4 regions of the Paenibacillus sp. UMB4589-SE434 genome follow, and region 2 is predicted to be linked to each of the others. Evidence: riboswitches for the same ligand, from Rfam matches in the RefSeq annotation. Region 2 holds a riboswitch; each other region holds the start of a gene.
The links. Region 2 has a riboswitch for cyclic di-AMP ahead of QP775_RS19090 (ABC transporter ATP-binding protein). Riboswitches for the same ligand answer to the same signal wherever they lie in the genome.

Region 1: it holds a riboswitch for cyclic di-AMP, as region 2 does, so the genes downstream of both, QP775_RS24195 (TrkH family potassium uptake protein) here and QP775_RS19090 (ABC transporter ATP-binding protein) in region 2, are expected to answer to the same signal.
Region 3: it holds a riboswitch for cyclic di-AMP, as region 2 does, so the genes downstream of both, QP775_RS24570 (C40 family peptidase) here and QP775_RS19090 (ABC transporter ATP-binding protein) in region 2, are expected to answer to the same signal.
Region 4: it holds a riboswitch for cyclic di-AMP, as region 2 does, so the genes downstream of both, QP775_RS08000 (APC family permease) here and QP775_RS19090 (ABC transporter ATP-binding protein) in region 2, are expected to answer to the same signal.

What each region holds. Positions count from the first base shown of each region.
Region 1 is NZ_JASOYK010000011.1:41,141-45,581, forward strand. Features, by position in the region: gene QP775_RS24190 (CPBP family intramembrane glutamic endopeptidase) at 1-777, opposite strand, end outside; cyclic di-AMP (ydaO/yuaA leader) riboswitch at 1,005-1,154, shown strand; gene QP775_RS24195 (TrkH family potassium uptake protein) at 1,223-2,581, shown strand; gene QP775_RS24200 (potassium channel family protein) at 2,665-3,327, shown strand; gene QP775_RS24205 (GntR family transcriptional regulator) at 3,480-3,836, opposite strand; gene QP775_RS24210 (hypothetical protein) at 4,076-4,441, opposite strand, start outside.
Region 2 is NZ_JASOYK010000006.1:74,257-78,697, forward strand. Features, by position in the region: gene QP775_RS19075 (cobyric acid synthase) at 1-562, shown strand, start outside; gene QP775_RS19080 (EcsC family protein) at 881-1,729, opposite strand; gene QP775_RS19085 (DUF2179 domain-containing protein) at 1,954-2,472, shown strand; cyclic di-AMP (ydaO/yuaA leader) riboswitch at 2,614-2,747, shown strand; gene QP775_RS19090 (ABC transporter ATP-binding protein) at 3,117-4,289, shown strand; gene QP775_RS19095 (ABC transporter permease) at 4,294-4,441, shown strand, end outside.
Region 3 is NZ_JASOYK010000012.1:32,938-37,378, forward strand. Features, by position in the region: gene QP775_RS24560 (M1 family metallopeptidase) at 1-953, shown strand, start outside; gene QP775_RS24565 (carbamoyl transferase) at 959-1,774, shown strand; cyclic di-AMP (ydaO/yuaA leader) riboswitch at 1,984-2,127, shown strand; gene QP775_RS24570 (C40 family peptidase) at 2,132-2,605, shown strand; gene QP775_RS24575 (hypothetical protein) at 3,314-3,880, opposite strand; gene QP775_RS24580 (ABC transporter ATP-binding protein) at 4,161-4,441, shown strand, end outside.
Region 4 is NZ_JASOYK010000001.1:1,939,200-1,943,640, forward strand. Features, by position in the region: gene QP775_RS08000 (APC family permease) at 1-1,293, opposite strand, end outside; cyclic di-AMP (ydaO/yuaA leader) riboswitch at 1,426-1,618, opposite strand; gene QP775_RS08005 (S8 family serine peptidase) at 2,202-4,441, shown strand, end outside.

The DNA of each region.
Region 1 (4,441 bases), on a different contig from region 2:
TGTATAAGCTTCAGGTAATGTCCAAATGGATTGAGCCTGGCTGATCTTGCCATTTTGCCACCACACAACAACTTCCAGTTTGGCATCGCCGACCTGCCCATTCTTGACAGTATAGCGAATTTCATTCGATAATTGCTCGGATTTGCGGGCAAGCTGTGCAGGTGTGTAGCCAAGCTGTAGTACAGCTTCATCTGAATGGGCTAACATGTAAGCCCGATCTGGATTAGGTTGTTCCACTTCGGATGTAGTGGAGCTATTGTCGGCATCAATGGTATCGGACAACACTTGTTGATAGCCGACGATCTGTCCAGTGCGCATATGGATGTCGATTGTCACGAGCTCACGCTTGTGTTGTAGGGGGGCTTCTTTGTCGAAAAAGACCCGATAAATATCATATGGCGCTGCCTTTTCCCAACGATTATACGCAGTATGCAGCTCATATTTACTTAAGTAGCCAGACAGGAGATCATTGGTATAATATATGGCACCTTTTTTGAATTGAGCGGATGATGGAATGGATGAGCCTTTGCTCGTGTTAGAGAAACTGGGCGTTGCTGAAAATATAGCCGAGGTGTAAGCGACTTCCGCGCGGCGGATAGCTTCATCTTTGGTTAACATAGGAGTAAGCTGCTCTGTATTTGAACTGGACAAAAATGGAATGATAACTTGAATGACTAAGAATAATAAGAATCCCGCAACTGCTGCGCCAATGAGCGCCCTGGATGCACCCTGCCCATATCTTTGGTTGCCAGCAGTAGAATTGTATGTAAATTTCAAGGGAATCCCCCTTCAATCTTAAATTTGAAATACGATAAAGACAGTTGTTCCTTCCCACATTATCGAAATGAACAAGCAACGTCAAGAAAAAGGGCCTTGCGCCGATGTATTACGAGAAAAGAAGTGAATGTAAGCGTTATATAATGATGTTTTCGGGCGTTTTCTCGTGTATTTGCTCCTTTCAAGACTTTGTGAAGAACATAGGAAACGTATATAATCTCGTTATGAATTGAATACAGCCGAGTTTCGTCATGCGACGAAAGCGGGGGAACCGAATTTTGGGGTGAATTTTGAGTGTGCTGCAAGCCACTTGAATAGGGCGACCTTGACGTGCCCGAATCCGTCAGCTAACCTCGTAGGCGTAAACGTCAGGATACCAGCGATAAGCATTGGGGTCTCCAGTGCTTTTTTTCGTGCCATTTTACGTATGAGGTGAAAAGCATCCTTGAAGACTGTTAAGCGTAACAACCTGCGGAGGCTAACCCCTTCACGCACCTTGGTCATTGGATTTGCCTTCATTGTTTTGATTGGCGCACTGTTGCTCATGCTGCCAATATCCAATGCCGACGGCACACCGTTGCCGTTTATCGACGCCTTATTTACAGCTACCTCTGCCACTTGCGTAACAGGTCTTGTGGTTGTTGACACAGGCACACACTTTACGATGTTTGGTCAAATCGTCATTATTAGTTTAATCCAGGTTGGCGGTCTAGGGTTTATGACGATGGCGACGCTGTTTGCTATGGCATTTAAGAAGAGAATTTCATTAAAAGAACGGCTGATCCTCCAGGAATCGCTGAATCAAGGCTCGATGGAAGGTATTGTACGACTAATCCGCAAAGTACTGCTTTATGCTTTTGTCATTGAGGGTTCTGCCGCTGTGCTGTTTACGTTAAGATGGTCGTTCGATCTGCCATTCGGGCAGGCATTGTATTTCGGTATTTTTCATGCCATCTCGTTCTTTAACAACGCAGGTTTTGACTTGTTCGGCCAAGTTAGCGGTCCTTTCTCCAGCTTAACAAGTTACGTAGGGGACCCGATTATTAACTTTGTATCCATGTTTTTGATCGTATCGGGTGGTATTGGTTTTATAGTCATGTCTGATGTGATGGATTTCCGTCGTACACGTCGATTGTCTCTGCATACCAAAGTTGTATTATCCATGACCAGCTTTTTAATTGTGTTTGGAGCTGTTGTCCTATTTATATTTGAGTTTACGAATCCTCATACGTACGGTCAACTGAATGGTTGGCAGAAAATATGGGCATCGTTCTTCCAGTCGGTCAGTCCGCGTACTGCGGGGGCGAATACGGTTGATATTGGTGCTATGAGACAGGCATCTCAGTTCTTTATGGTCATTCTGATGTTTATCGGTGCATCTCCAGGATCAACAGGGGGCGGTATCAAGACGACTACGTTCACGATCTTGATTGGTGCCGTCTTTGCGATGATGCGCGGCAAGGAAGACATCGTTATGTTCCGCTGCCGTCTGGCTAAAGACCGTATTTTCAAAGCAGTTACATTAACCTTGCTGGCACTGGGGCTGGTTCTCTTCGTGTCTATGATATTGTCTACGACAGAAGATCGGCAATTTCTTGCCATCTTGTTCGAGACAACATCGGCATTTGGTACGGTCGGACTCACGATGGGAATCACAACTAGTCTGTCGGATGTAGGGAAATTGTTAATTGCCCTTACGATGTTTGCAGGACGACTCGGACCAATTACGCTTGCGTATGCGCTTGGACCGAAGGCAGAACGTGAATTGTATCGCCACCCGGAAGGTAAAATAACGATAGGTTAAGAGTACGGCGTAAGCATGAGGATTATGTTTAGTTGGAATATATAGATATATAGTAAGCAAGGATGAAGGGGATAACATCTATTATGGACGCTCAGCAGTTTGCGGTAATTGGAATGGGACGCTTCGGTTCCAGTCTGGCAAAAGAATTAATGAAGTTAGGGCATCAGGTTCTTGGTATTGACAAGGATGAAGAAATCATTGACGAACTGAGTTCCGAGATGACCCATGCGGTTGTAGCGGATGCTGCTGATGAAGAAGTGCTGCGTTCCTTGGGCATTCGTAATTTTGATTGCGTCATTGTTGCGATCGGTGATGACATTCAGACTAGTATTTTGATCAGTATCCAGGTGAAGGAGCTTGGGGTCAAGAAAGTGGTGGCCAAAGCGTTAAGCGAGCTGCATGGACGTGTTCTGGAAAGATTGGGCGTAGATCGCGTGATTTACCCAGAGCGGGATATGGGAATAAGGGTGGCGCATCACCTTGTGTCGCCTAATTTGCTCGATTATATTGAATTGTCTAAGGATTATACGATTGCAGAGCTGAGTGTACCAAAGTGCCTGCACGGGCTTAAGCTCAAGGAGCTGGATCCACGTGCCAAGTACGGCTGCAGTATCGTAGCCTTAAATAAGCCTGGGGGCATCATTATCGCACCTTCAGCTGAAGATACGTTGGCAGAGAAGGATATTATGGTCATGATCGGTACGAATCGGCAAATTGAAGCTTTTGAAGAACGTCTCTTGGTGTAGCAGGTGTTCAGTCGGTCAGCCAGGCTTCGTCATCATCATCAATAGCGGATAGAACTATAGCCACTTGTCAGTGTCCAGATTGTTGTGTTGGAACTGTCAGGTGGCTTTTGAAGTTGTACGGTTGTTTTCGGCGATAGGCAATACATGTAGGATTATTCGGCAGCTCTAATCATTTTAATCAGTTGTTCTTTGTTGATATCCAGTGCTGATGCTGCTCGCAAAATACGGGGCAGCTCAATATCCGCAAAATGAATTTTGCGTTTGTTTTGCACGAGCTTTTTAGCCCCTGGGCTTACAAACATGCCAACTCCTCTTTTTTTATATAGAATGCCCTCATCTACAAGTAAATGAATACCCTTGGCAGCAGTAGCAGGATTGATTTGCAGTACTTTTGCAAATTGATTGGTAGAAGGAACCTGACTCTCCTCCATTGAAGCACCGCTTAATATATCATTTTCAATCTTTTCCGCTATCTGTAAATAAATTGATTTAGACTCGTCTAGCTGCATAATCGCTACCTCATTTCTCAATTACTTGTACACCACCATTTCATACAGCAGGCCAAATAGCTTTGCCATTACAAAGGACAAAAGCACAATCTAAACCCGATTGTTAGGTGCCGTTGTCATTTTTCTTAATAGATATCTGGTTCATTACTTATGTATTTGACTATAAGACTGGAATATAAAAAAAACAAGAGGCACAAGAGCCTCTTGTTATATAACACAATGTTGCATACCAAATAAGATTAGAAAAATATCTTAAACAGGATCAGGGAAATAATCATATGCATCCCCATAGCAATGGTAATAAAAGCAAAGCGGTTTGAGCGCTCAACCTTGCCTAGTTCCGCCATTTCAGTAGTCGTTAGAACGACGGAAGACAAGAGCAAGCAGCCGACCATGAAGAAAGATAGCTGTGTGAATGAAATGACGCTAACGAGACCAGCCAACAGGAAGCCTACGGCAAAGGGCATTTGTAAAGCCCCTAAGCGGACAAAGGCAGGCAATAAGCCTGGTCGTTCCTTGCCTTTAAAAGATAAGGTAAGCCAGAGAGCACCAATCAACGCACCAATAGAAAGGATAGCGATCACTAGAAAACGGATAAAGAATGA
Region 2 (4,441 bases):
CTATCAGATGCTGGGCAAGTTATTGATCGATCTGGAAGGTGTAGAAGCGGAGCCGGGAACTATAGTGGATGGCTTAGGTTTGCTGCCTATCGAGACGGAATTTGCCGCTATAAAACGAACGGAGCAAGTGAAAGGCACGTTGATCACGAGCTCGCCCTCATGGAGGCCGCTGCAAGGGCTGGCTATGGAAGGGTATGAGATTCATATGGGACGCTCGGTCAAGTTATCAAGTGATGCAACTGCACTTGTTAGATTAGCGGCAGTTGCAGCGGATTCTCCTGGGGACAGTGGAGTGTCGGATATTTCCACATTAAGCAAAACGGATGACGGTTGTGTAAGTGAGGATGGATTCGTGTTTGGAACGTATTTGCATGGATTGTTCCACAACGATGAATTTCGCCGTGGTTGGTTAAACACAATCCGTACTTCTAAGGGATTTGACCCATTGCCTGTGCAGCTTCGGTTTAAAGAGAAGAAAGAGCAGGCGTATGATCGGCTTGCAGAGCTCACACGCAAGCATTTGAATATGGAAGCGATTCGCAAGGTGATAGGGTGCGATTAATGAACGTGCAAAGGGGCCATGTGAAGCGATAATGGCCCGTGAAGTCAGTGCCGATAATAATGTGTGAGTCTGCCACATTCATTATTGGTAACTGACTTTACGAATATAGGAAGCTGATATCCAATTGAAGCTGCTCTGCTGCGAGAGTGTCCTACCGCGTCCATTTGTGACTTGCTATCCTAGCTGTGCTGCTGCGCCTGTCAGTGCCTTGTTAGATAAGCTGTGCTACCGCCGCATTATCTGTGCTTTACCTATCCAGGCTGTGCTTAAATGCGTCCACGCTTCGCGTTAGCTCAGCTCCACAGTTCCTTTTATGCTTTAAGAAATCTCCCCATCCTCATTGTCCATCTCCTGAAGCATCTTCAGCACGACTCGTTTCCTATACATCATCTGTGCCGTCTCCGCCACATCATGAATGAGCGAACGATTCATAAAGGAGCCAAACACCATACCAGCTATCGGAATCGCCTGGAACAATTTTTTCCATCCAAAATTATCAGTAAAGGCGATCATAGTCTCGCGCCAGCCCTGCATCTCTGACAGTGCCTCACGATCGCGGTCAGCACGATGGAATTCGGTGAGCTCTTTAAGAATCGCCTGCTTACCCACAATATCAGACGAAGCAAACTGCATACATTTTACAACAAATACACGTTCTTCGCGTTCATTCGGATCAAATCCATAGCTGATTGCTGTCTCCTGAATGACCTTGAGCGATATGCCCAAAATTGCAGGAATATCAATCGCCAGCGTGAATATGCCGCCAAAGCCTGTCGTAGCGCCTTGGGCAAAAGCAGCAGTTTTATGGGATTCCCGCAGTTGAGACGCGACTTCGTCGCGTACCGCAAGAGGAACATGCTGAACATCGTCGATACTCGCGACGGTTAGACCTTGCTGAGGAGCGGTCTTCTTCCAGTGGCTTTCAATTTTGTTTAACACGTGCTTTTCTTGGATTAAATAACGTCCCCCTGTGTGCAGGTAGCTGCCGACTTCATCTAGTACCTGACCAACTTTGCGCTGCAATATTTTAGGGCTAAGCTTGTCAATTATCATAAACGGGATACGCCCAATCTTCTCCCAAAACCAGAGATCACGCTGTTCTTTTTCCCACTTTTCAATTTCCATTTTGGCCTGCAGTAGTGTGTCACGTTGCTCGTATGTCGTCATAATGACCTCCTGATAGGATTCACGAATTGGCTAAGGCGGTTCTCGCTTTGCACGGTCTGCAACACAAGAAGCATTCAACTACTAATAAGGAGTTGTACGTGTAGACAAGCGCATTGTTTCAACGAAATGTATGAAATATCCTGTTTTTGTTCCGTTTGGAATGTAGGCTGTCAGGGTAATGATGAAGATATAAACTAAGGGCAGTTCCAAGGAGAGAGAAATTCATGGTAATAGGGTTATTGGTTTCTATTTTTATCATCCAAATCGTTTACGTCTCCTTTTTCACACTTCGGATGATCCTAACCCTGAAAGGGCAGAAGTATTATGCCGCTGCGCTGAGCTGTGTCGAAATTACGATTTATGTGCTTGGTTTAAACATGGTGCTCAAGTATTTGGATCAGCCGATAAGTTTGATCGTATATGCACTTGGTTATGGATTGGGTGTGTTAGTTGGATCTTGGATTGAAGAAAAGATAGCGCTTGGTTATGTCACACTGCGGGTGATTGTAAACAATCCAGAGAGTGGTTTGCCCAACCATCTGCGTGATCTGGGTTACGGTGTGACGACTTGGATTGGGAGCGGGCGAGACGGACATCGGTTAATGCTGGAGGTACTGGCACGCCGTAAAAATCAAAAAAAACTATATCAGTCCATCATGGATGTGGAGCCGCGCGCATTTATTGTGACATCTGAGCCGACGCGTCTTCATGGGGGCTTTTGGGCGAAGGCGACTAGGCGTTAGCGATATCCTTTCAGGGGGGTCGGCATAGGTGTTTTTATGTGATTATAGGTGCTGAACTTATTACGTTCATGGCTTAAATAAGCGAAGGGTATGAGCTCAAACATTTGACCAAAGTTGACTATATGCACAAACCTATATATAATATTACATATGCTTAATTCCCAACCAAGGGAAGCGGGGGAACCGTTTCATTGGGGCGAATCGCCATTATGGCGTAGGAATCCATCTTTTCCGAGCCCGTCAGCTAACCTCGTCAGTAGGAGATGGGTCTATTTATGATCATTTGGCTTAGGACCCGAACGTGATTTTGGGTTCTTTTTTGCATTTACAGACCCTGATGAATCGGATGTCATGATGACGATCCGTTTGTTCGGGGTTTTCTTATTTCGGATTCCCGCGCAAGTAGCACTCTTTATTACCCGTGTTATTTCTCTCCAGGCCCATCTCTTTTATTAACTGGCACTGCTCTGCACAAATGTAGAATTAGAAAGGAGGTTTATGAACAAACTGGCTATAATCGCATTTTTTCGAACGAAAAGCACGGCGGCAGTTTTCATTTTTGATTGAAAATAAACGGATAAGTTTAAGGATACAAGGTGTCTGCACGTGGCTTAGAACAGAATAGATAGAAGAGGTGACTGTAAATGATTGAACTGCAGCAGGTAAACAAAGTATATGATGATGGATTCCATGCTTTAAAAGATATTAACCTCACGATCAAAAAAGGTGAGCTTACCGTCTTTATTGGCCCGAGCGGCTGTGGCAAATCCACTACCATGAAAATGATCAATCGCTTGATTACCCCTTCTAGCGGTAAAGTGCTTATTAATGGCAAAGACATTTCCGAACAGAACCCGGTTGAGCTCAGACGGAATATAGGTTATGTGATCCAGAACGTTGGTTTGTTTCCGCATATGACCATTGCGAGAAATGTTGCAGTGGTGCCGCATTTGAAAAAATGGGAGCAGGATCGCATTCAACCGCGAGTAGATGAATTGATGCGGATGGTTAATTTGGACCCTGAGGTTTACCGTGATCGATATCCATCTGAGCTGAGCGGGGGGCAGCAGCAGCGTATCGGGGTTATTCGCGCATTGGCCGCTGATCCGGACATTATTTTGATGGATGAGCCGTTTAGCGCATTAGATCCGATAAGTCGCGAACAACTTCAAGAGGAACTGAGTCGTCTGCAAGAGGAGCTACATAAGACGATCATATTTGTTACCCACGATATGGACGAAGCCATAAAGATCGCCGATACGATCGTGATGATGAAGGATGGAGAGGTTGTTCAGACGGGGTCACCTGAATCAATACTGCGCTATCCCGCAAATGACTTCGTTCGCACCTTTATCGGGCAGAAACGGATGGAGGAAGGACCGCAGGGAGAGCCGCTGCGTCTATCTACTGTAGATGACGTGATGGTTACGCAGCCGGCGACAACATATCCCAACCGTGGATTGGCAGAAGCCGTCAAAATTATGGAAGGGCGCAGGGTTGACTCCTTGTTTGTAGTAGACCGCTTCCGCAAGCTGCTTGGTATCGTGTCCATTTATCGTGTGCTTAATATGTTTAACGAGGAAAATAAGACGGTCGGTGACGTCATGCGTCCCATTGGCTATCAGGTCGCTCCGGGTACATCACTTCCAGTAGCTATTGAGATGATGAGCAATCACAGATTAACAAACCTGGCCGTGGTAGATGACGATGGTCGTCTGCTTGGACTGATTACGCGGGGTAGCATCGTTAAGCATCTGAATGAAGTTTATCCGACGATTGTGGAACAATTTGCTTCTAGCCTCGGAGAGGAGGCCTAGACCTATGAATAACTTGGTTTCCTTTTTTCAAGAACGAGGTGCTGATATTGCAATCGCACTTCAGGAGCATTTGGTCATCACTTTTGCATCCGTATTGCTAGGCTGCTTGCTGTCCATTCCATTAGGTATTTTACTTGTATATAACCGTTTCA
Region 3 (4,441 bases), on a different contig from region 2:
CCAAGTTTAGTGAATGGTACGGTGAATACCCATATTCAACGCTTTCCATTGTAGTCCCCCCAAAAGAGGCTAACGGGGCAGGTGGAATGGAATACCCGACACTGGTAACCGCATTCGGTGCAGATGATGAAAGCCCCGGTTATGACTTGGAACGAACGGTCGTCCATGAGATCGGACACCAATATTTCTATGGGCTGCTGGCGTCCAATGAATTCGAGGAGGCTTGGCTCGACGAGGGCTTCACCTCCTATGCCGAGGATAAGTTAATGGAGTCGGAATTCGGTGTGACACCTAATTTGGCGGTACAAGCAAGTTATATGACCGATCCCGCTCCACTCAAACAGCATGCGTGGCAATACAAAAATCAGAACCATTATGCCGAAAACGTATACTATCGCTCTAAGCTTGTGCTGCTTGCCTTAGAAAAGCAGGTTGGAGAAAAGACGATGCAGCGTATTCTGAAAATCTATACAACAAAATATCGCTTTAAACATCCGACCACAGCAGACTTTCAACGTATCGTAGAATTGGTGACCAACCGTAAATGGACCGACTTCTTTAATCAGTATATATATGGGCAGAAGATGGCTGACTTTTCCGTCGAGAGCATCCATACCCGCACCTTTAATGAAGGAGGAACGCCACGTTATGAAGCAACGGTAAATATTCAAAAGAACGGCGCTGACTACCCGAACGTACCGATCGTATTTCAATTTGCAGACGGAAGTACAACTCGTAAAGTATGGTCTGTGGAAGGCGACCGCATCCAATATAAGCTCAGTCATTCCTCCCCGCTCGCATGGGTAATGATCGATCCTCTCTATACGATCATGGTAGAGAATCGTCACATTAACAACTATATGCGTGCTCAAATTGAAGAACCGGTGCGCACGCGCGTTAATTGGGTAGCCGTCAAATGGCTGGAAGTGATAACAAACGTATTGGGGTGGTGATGGACATGAAGCTGCATATGCGCGCAGGGTGGGACTGGCTGAAAGACCATTTATACATCTGGATCATCCTATTTCTATATCAGTTATTGTGGGGATTTCTATTATTTCGCTTTATGGATTCCGTCATCATGCCAATACTTCGCCGGTATCCGAGCCCAGCTCCTACGGAGATGAGTTCACAACTCTTCTTATTGGAATCCCAGTTCCAATTAACTAAAACGTCTACCTATACACCGTACCTCTGGATCATAGTCGCTTTTATTGCGGTACGGATGCTGCTCACACCGATCATTCATGCTGGCATCTGCTATTCAATGGCTAATCACCGAACGGAATCGGGATTGACCTTTTTCAGGGGAATCGCAGCAGTGTGGAAACCTTTTGCTTTATTGTATCTTCTGGAAACGGCCTTGATGCTTGCTCCCGCCTATTGGGCCGTCCCTTATCTGGCCGAAGTACTTGCTTCTAATCCAAGCTGGCAGATGCTATTAACTGGTGCTCTTCCTGTTAGTCTCGCTTGGCTGGTTGGAGGTTGGCTGCTTCATCATTTGTTTTTATTTCTGCAATTCGGCGCTGGGTCAGACATGTCGCTGTTGCATGCACTAAAAAACGGCATCGTTCACGTTCTGCCTGTCATTGGATTGTCGCTCCTATTTGTGCTTATCTCACTAGTATGCAGTACATTAGTGACAACCGCTGCCATGTTATGGACCGGCATGACCGCACTCATTTTACAGCAGGCATATCCTGCATTACGCGCATTTTTGAAATTATGGAGTCTTTCTAGCCGTTATCACGCATGGAATCATCGGAAACCGTAAATTTCGGCCTTTCTAAATATTTTTTCGCCAAAAAAACGCTTACTTAAGCCTTTTCTCGAGGTTTAAGCGCGTTTTTTTGGCGTTTCCGGACAAAAAGTGTTTGTCAAAGTAAAAAAGGTCTGCTAAAATAAGGCTTAGATTGTTACAACTTTGTCATGAAAGACACTTAGTTCTTGCAATTTTGTAATCAGAAGTAACGGAATCTGATGTGATCCAATAGGCCAAATTCCCGTACACATCCGGGAAGCGGGGGAACCATTAATACTGGGTGAATTGATCTTGCTTATGCAGAGATCATAGGGAACCTTCAACCGAACCCTCCAGCTAACCTCGCAGGCACGGAAGGAGCTTTTCCAATTGAAGAAGAAGTTGGTCACTGCGGTGGTCGGTCTGAGCTTACTGTTCTCGATCGGAACAGGTAGCGCATTCGCCGCAACGAAGATGGACAACACTATCCAAGATTTGATGGGTATCGACTACAAGTATGGTGGAACTACAACGAAGGGGTTTGACTGCTCTGGATTTGTAAAGTATGTTTTTGACAAATTCGATGTTGAATTGCCTCGTTCGTCTTCTTCCCAGTATGAAGTTGGCGACAAAGTAAAAAAAGACGAACTACGCCCTGGAGACTTGGTATTCTTCAATACTAGTGGCAGCGGAATCTCCCACGTCGGCATTTATGTAGGCAACGGTCAATTCGCCCACGCTTCGACAAGCAAAGGAACACGTGTCGACGATCTGAGCATGGATTATTATGAGAAGCGTTATGTTGGTGCTAAGCGCATTCTCAGCTCGAAGCAATATGATAGCTTTGCTTCTTACGAGAAATAATAGAATATTATACCGAAAGCCCGATGGATTGCCTCATGCAGCCTGTCGGGCTTTTATATTGCACTGTTCTATACACTGTATGCACGCCAAACTGAAACGTGCCAACTAAGAAGCCATGGTCCTGCACAAATTAATACAGGAAAAAGACGACAATTATAAACATAAATCTGTATAAAATGGGTTTACACTTGCCATGTTTCCCTGTTCTTCTGACTGCTATATGGGCATCTAGCTGAAGAGAAGCATGCTAACCATCATTCTCCCTGTCCATTCCCAGGTCCAGCACCCTTATATGATAATTAACACGTGAACCTGAAGATGAATCACGCTTCTTCTCTTGTTGTCCTAATCAGGAACTAGCTCCATCACCGTGATATCGATATACCTGCAATAATTAATTCTCTAACTTCCTAGTCACCACGCCACGCACATTACATATAACGATGGTGCCAACTAGTTTCTACTAGCCTTGAAAAGGGTGATATATCATTTCACTGTAGAGTCACCTTTCGTAAACCCTACTTACTACTTATCCTCAGATTTTGACAATGTAGGATATAACATTACATCCCCGCACTGCGTTTAACCCAAAGAGGCATGCTGGGCGTTCTTCCAACATGCCTCTACATCTTATTCACGACTACCAGCCTAAGTCCTCAAAATCCACGACAACTTAATGTCTCATGTACCACGTAGCTTGTGACTCCATTACTGCTGCTGTTCCCTTAACTTGCTCCCTGTATGTTCAGTATTCAAATGCTCCGAATTCACAACCTTTTTCTTCACTTGTTCCCTCATGTGTTGTTGAGGCCGTGCATGCTTATCGACATGTTTCTCGTGGAACATTTTGCCGTTACGTCCAACTATTTGTCGCAATTCATGACGTATTTGCTCAAATGTCTTGTTTTCGACAACAATACCATATTTCTGTGCAATCGATATAAGCTTCTTCTGCCGAAGCTCTTTTATCTGACTTTGGAGCTGTTCCTGCTCCTTGTTCAGCTGTTTCTTCTCTGTGTGATCTTTCTTATTTAATTGTGCCGACAAATTGCTTGCTTTCGAAGTCGCGGAGCTTGGCAGCAACGCTAGTACTCCGCCCTGTGATTCACTCTTGCGGGAAGAATCCGTGTCATCTCCTGATGCAAATACAACCCGCGCTTCAGGCGACTTCGCAAATGCAGCAGCGGCATGTTCGCTTTGCGCCGCTGCCGGAGAAGCAAGCAGCAGCATCATAGCTGTAGACCAGGCGACCGCCGATGATGTCGTCCATTTCATATTCTCACCTCCTTTCAAACTGCAATTTCTTCAGTATGAAGCCAGCACATGAAGACAAGCTGAATGAATACTTAATAATAATTTAAGTTCATTTGCTCATTCCGAATCAAATAAGCCTGTGTACGTTATTACGGTTTGGAACCGGGACAGTTTCCGATTCTGACATTTGTCATTAGCAGTTCATGACATCGTACACTAACGGACGATTACTCGTGAGACTACAATACAAATATAGCCACACGATAAACGGCACACATAATAAATCAAAGGGTGATGACAAATGACATACGCAATTGAGTGTACCAAACTTAGCAAGCAATATGGCAGCTTTCACGCTGTAAATGATATAAATTTATGTTTCAATCAAGGACAAATCAGTGCATTGCTTGGTCCAAATGGCGCCGGTAAGACTACTACCATATCTATGATTCTTGGTTTGCAGAAGCCAACCTCAGGCAGCATCAGCGTGTTGGGCATGCCCGCCGGGACTAAAGAAATTCGCCAGCGCATAGGAGCATTGATGCAGGATGTGAAAGCTGCTGATGGGCTGACTGTCAAAGA
Region 4 (4,441 bases), on a different contig from region 2:
CTGCATAAATTTCGTTAAAAAGAACATCATCGTAACAATAAAGCTTATCAATGCTCCTGTTGTATTAATGATAAATTTCGACATCCAGCCAGCAGGTTTTTCACGAATCCATTTCAGCATCATTCCTGTCTGAGACAGTGTAAATGGAATAAATACCCCTACTGCATAAAGGGGGATAAGATGTTCGGTCTGCCCTTCAAAAGCAATAATGAGCAGAATGGAAAACAGCCCTAAAATAACAATGCCATTGGAATAACCTAATCGATCTCCTCTAACCGTAAACATTCGCGGGATAAACTTATCCTTCGCCAGATTAACAGCCAGCAATGGAAAAGCAGAGTAGCCGGTATTCGCAGCCAGAATTAATATTAATGCAGTAGTACCTTGTATAAAGTAATACATAAAGTTGCGGCCAAACGTTTGTTCAGCAATTTGAGAAACAACCGTTGCCTCTGCTAGAGGACTAATTCCATAATAATAAGCTAAAATAACGATTCCTGAAAACAAGATTGCAAGCAGGGAGCCCATTGCGATTAACGTTTTGGCAGCATTATTTGGTGCTGGGCTTTTAAAGTTAGGAATCGCATTTGAAATAGCTTCCACCCCGGTTAATGCGGAGCTGCCCGAGGCAAATGCTCGCAGAAGCAGAAATAAACTAACTCCAGCAACGGGTGTTCCGATGGGTGTGTGCAGTTCAGGTGATACATGACCAAACAAAATATTGTAAACCCCTACACCAATGAGAATAAATAAAGCAAGAACAAACAAATAAACCGGATAAGCTAAAATGGAAGCAGATTCTGTTACTCCTCTTAAATTTAATATCGTTATAAAAATAACGAATCCAATTGCGATAATTACATTATGATCATGCATGCTTGGAAACGCCGATGTGATCGCATCCGTCCCAGCTGATACACTTACAGCAACCGTTAAAATATAGTCAACTAATAAAGATCCTCCCGCAATCAGCCCTGAGTACTTCCCTAGATTTTCCTTTGAGACAACATAAGCGCCTCCACCATGAGGATACGCAAAAATAATTTGGCGATACGACAAGATAAGGGCTGTCAATAACACTAACACCCCAATAGCGATCGGGATCGAATACCAATAAGCCGCAGCACTAACCGTAATTAAGACTAACAATATTTGTTCAGGGCCGTATGCCACTGAGGATAAAGCATCTGAAGAGAGAATAGCGAGCGCTTTTGTTTTATTTAATTTCTGCTCGCCCAATTCAGTCGATTTTAATGGTCGCCCAATTAAAAATCTTTTTAGCGAAGACCACATGAGTTTCACTCCACTTTTTTTATTTGTATAGTACCCTGCAATTCAAAAATAAACTCCGGATCTAAATCGTTTAGTCATTTTTAGGCAAACAAAAAACACAGCATCTAACCCTGTGTTTTCTACCCTAAGTTCGTACCTTCCAATCAACGCTTACGAGGTTAGCTGACGGATTCGGGCCGTGAGAGTAGCCCTACCTGATTCGTTAACGGACTTCATAATTGTCCAACGCATCAGGATTCACCCACATATGATGGACATGCATGTATGCATACATCACATAATGGTTCCCCCGCTTTCCATTTTGGAAATTAAGCGAATTAAAATTTTTCTTATTTGTTCTATTGGACCGCAATGTATAATACTCCAGTTAATCAATTTTGTAAACTAATTTTGTAACAAGCTATTTATACGTCAGGTAACGTTATTTTATGTTTAACTTGACCTTAGGTTTATTTTAGTCCTAAGAACATTGAAATGGGTGTGTGCATGGATCTCCTTTTTCTCTCATGAAGGTACTTCATGTGCAAGAAGCCTCTCAATATAGTTCAAAATACCATCATTAAACGAAAGAATTGACCTATAATTTGAACACATCATATATGAAAAAGGATTCAAGATGATAAAACAGAGCACATGCATGTGAGTATAGGCTTCCAGTCTTTATTGCCCCTGTCTTATACGAAGTATTAAAAAAATATTAAAAAATAAAAGAAAGCTATTGAAATCTAATATGATCTTTAATAAGATGTCAATATACATTTTTGTCCAAATTATTAACCTATTAAGAACTATTAATGAACTTTAATGGTGCGAAAATGTAATCCTGATACAAGGGAGTGATGATGTTATTTGGTTTATCCGCAATTACGGAAAGCATACCCATTTTATAGAGGAGGAATTAATGAAAAATGAAAAACAAAAGAATACTTTCCCTTGTTCTATCGCTTGCTATGGCGCTCAGCCTAATGCCCTCAGCAGTCGGGGCATACGAAAAGTCTGAGATGAGCGGACCGTCTGAGAGACTACTCCATCTGAGGACAGGAAGTGTCAATCTACAGGAGGGAACATGGAACGACGATCTCCTGGAGGAGAGTGGCAGCACGGAGCATAAATTGTACGTCGTTCAATTCAGGGATGTCATAACCGAGTCATCCAAGCAGCTGCTGCTTCAGACTGGGGCGGAAATTGGCGACTATCTTCCTGATTATGCTTATCTCGTACGTATGAATCCACAACAAGCCGGCATCCTCGCCGCAAACGAACTCATTTACAACGTCACTCCATTTCAAGCCCAATGGAAGGACGGCACCACCCTATCTTCAACACACAGCCAATCTAACAATTACGTCATCTCCATATTCAAAGGAAGCGAATCACAAGTAGCCGGTTCGTTGCAGCAGCAAGCAATTACAATTACCGATGTACAGCAAGGCTTCATCGAAGCCGTACTGCGTGATGAACAAATTCCTCTAGTACTCCAGCATTCAGATGTAACCTTCGTTGAGCAAAAGCCACAATACGGAATATCCAATGACTTTATTACTAATCAAATAAACGCCTCTACACCAACCGGTGTGTGGAGCAAAGGTTGGACAGGCAGTGGCCAAGTGGTTAGTGTGGCTGACAGCGGCCTGGATTCAGGAAGCTTAAGCACGCTGCACAAGGATTTTGAAGGACAGCTTCATGCCACGCCAGCCCCGAATCCATCAACTGGTACCTGGTCTGACGCGAACGGCCATGGTACCCACGTAGCTGGTACCGTGCTTGGCAGCGGAGCCATGTCTAACGGTAAGTACAAAGGTGTTGCCTACGGCGCCAAACTACTTTTCCAGGCGATAGGCTGCGGTGGAGATTCCATTTGCCCTGGCGATGTGCGCGACTTGTTCGGTACAGCGAAGCAGCAAGGAGCAGCCATCCATACCAACTCCTGGGGAGCCCGCTTGAATTACTCCTATAACGCCAATTCTTCGCGTGTTGACGAATTTACGTTCAACAACAAGGACTTCACGGTTCTGTTCGCAGCTGGAAATGACGGCAGCTCGAACAATACCATCTCAACTCCTGGCAATGCCAAAAACACGATCACGGTTGGTAACCTACAAAAATCGAACCCGAATCAAATCGCCTCAACTTCCAGCAGAGGGTATGCCATTGATGGCCGGATTAAGCCGGATCTTGTTGTAACCGGTTCCAATATCATATCGGCACGATCATCTGCTTCAACCAGAACGCCTAACCCGAACAATTACTACACCAGCTTATCAGGCACTTCCATGGCCACTCCAGCCGTTGCTGGTTCAGCTGCAATTGTTCGCCAATTTTATATCCAAAATAAACAGGTAACACCATCGTCGGCACTCATCAAGGCTACACTTATTAACGGAGCAGAAGATGTAGGTTATGGCTGGATGAGTAGAGAGACAGGCTGGGGCCGTGTGAATTTGGTTAACTCACTTACCCCAACCGATGGAAGACAAAGCGGCTTTATTGACAACCAAGCTGGATTAAATACAAATGGTTCCATATCGTACCGCGTGAAATCTACAGCAGGCAAGCCATTAAAAATCTCTCTCGTTTGGAGCGATTACCAAGGAGCAGTCCAAGCAGGTAAGCAATTGGTAAACGATCTTGATCTTGAGGTAAAAGCTCCAAATAATGAAATATTAAAAGGCAACTGTTTTGTACAGAACACAGCAAGCTCTACATGCGCCAGTTCTGACCACGTCAACAACGTTGAAAACGTCTATCTGAACACACCGTCAACTGGCGACTACATTGTGACCATTAAAGGCTACAACGTACCACAAGGCGCGCAACCGTTCGCATTAGTGGTGTCAGGTAATAATGCCGAAATCGTTCCCGGTGATACAGAGCCTGTGGTACTGAAAGCACCTGAGCAGTTAACGGTGACCGGTGTCACTTATGATACGGCCAGCCTGACATGGATCGATCCTAACGGTACTGCGCTCGGCCTCCAATACGAAGTATTTAATCAAGGGAACCTTATCGCCACTACTGCGGTGAAAAATTATACGGTAACCGGGCTTACTTCGGGGCAAACCTACACATTTACAGTCAGGGCTAAAAATGCCGAGGGCAAAGTGTCGCCGCATAGCTCACCTATAACAACGAAGCTGCCCGACAAAGA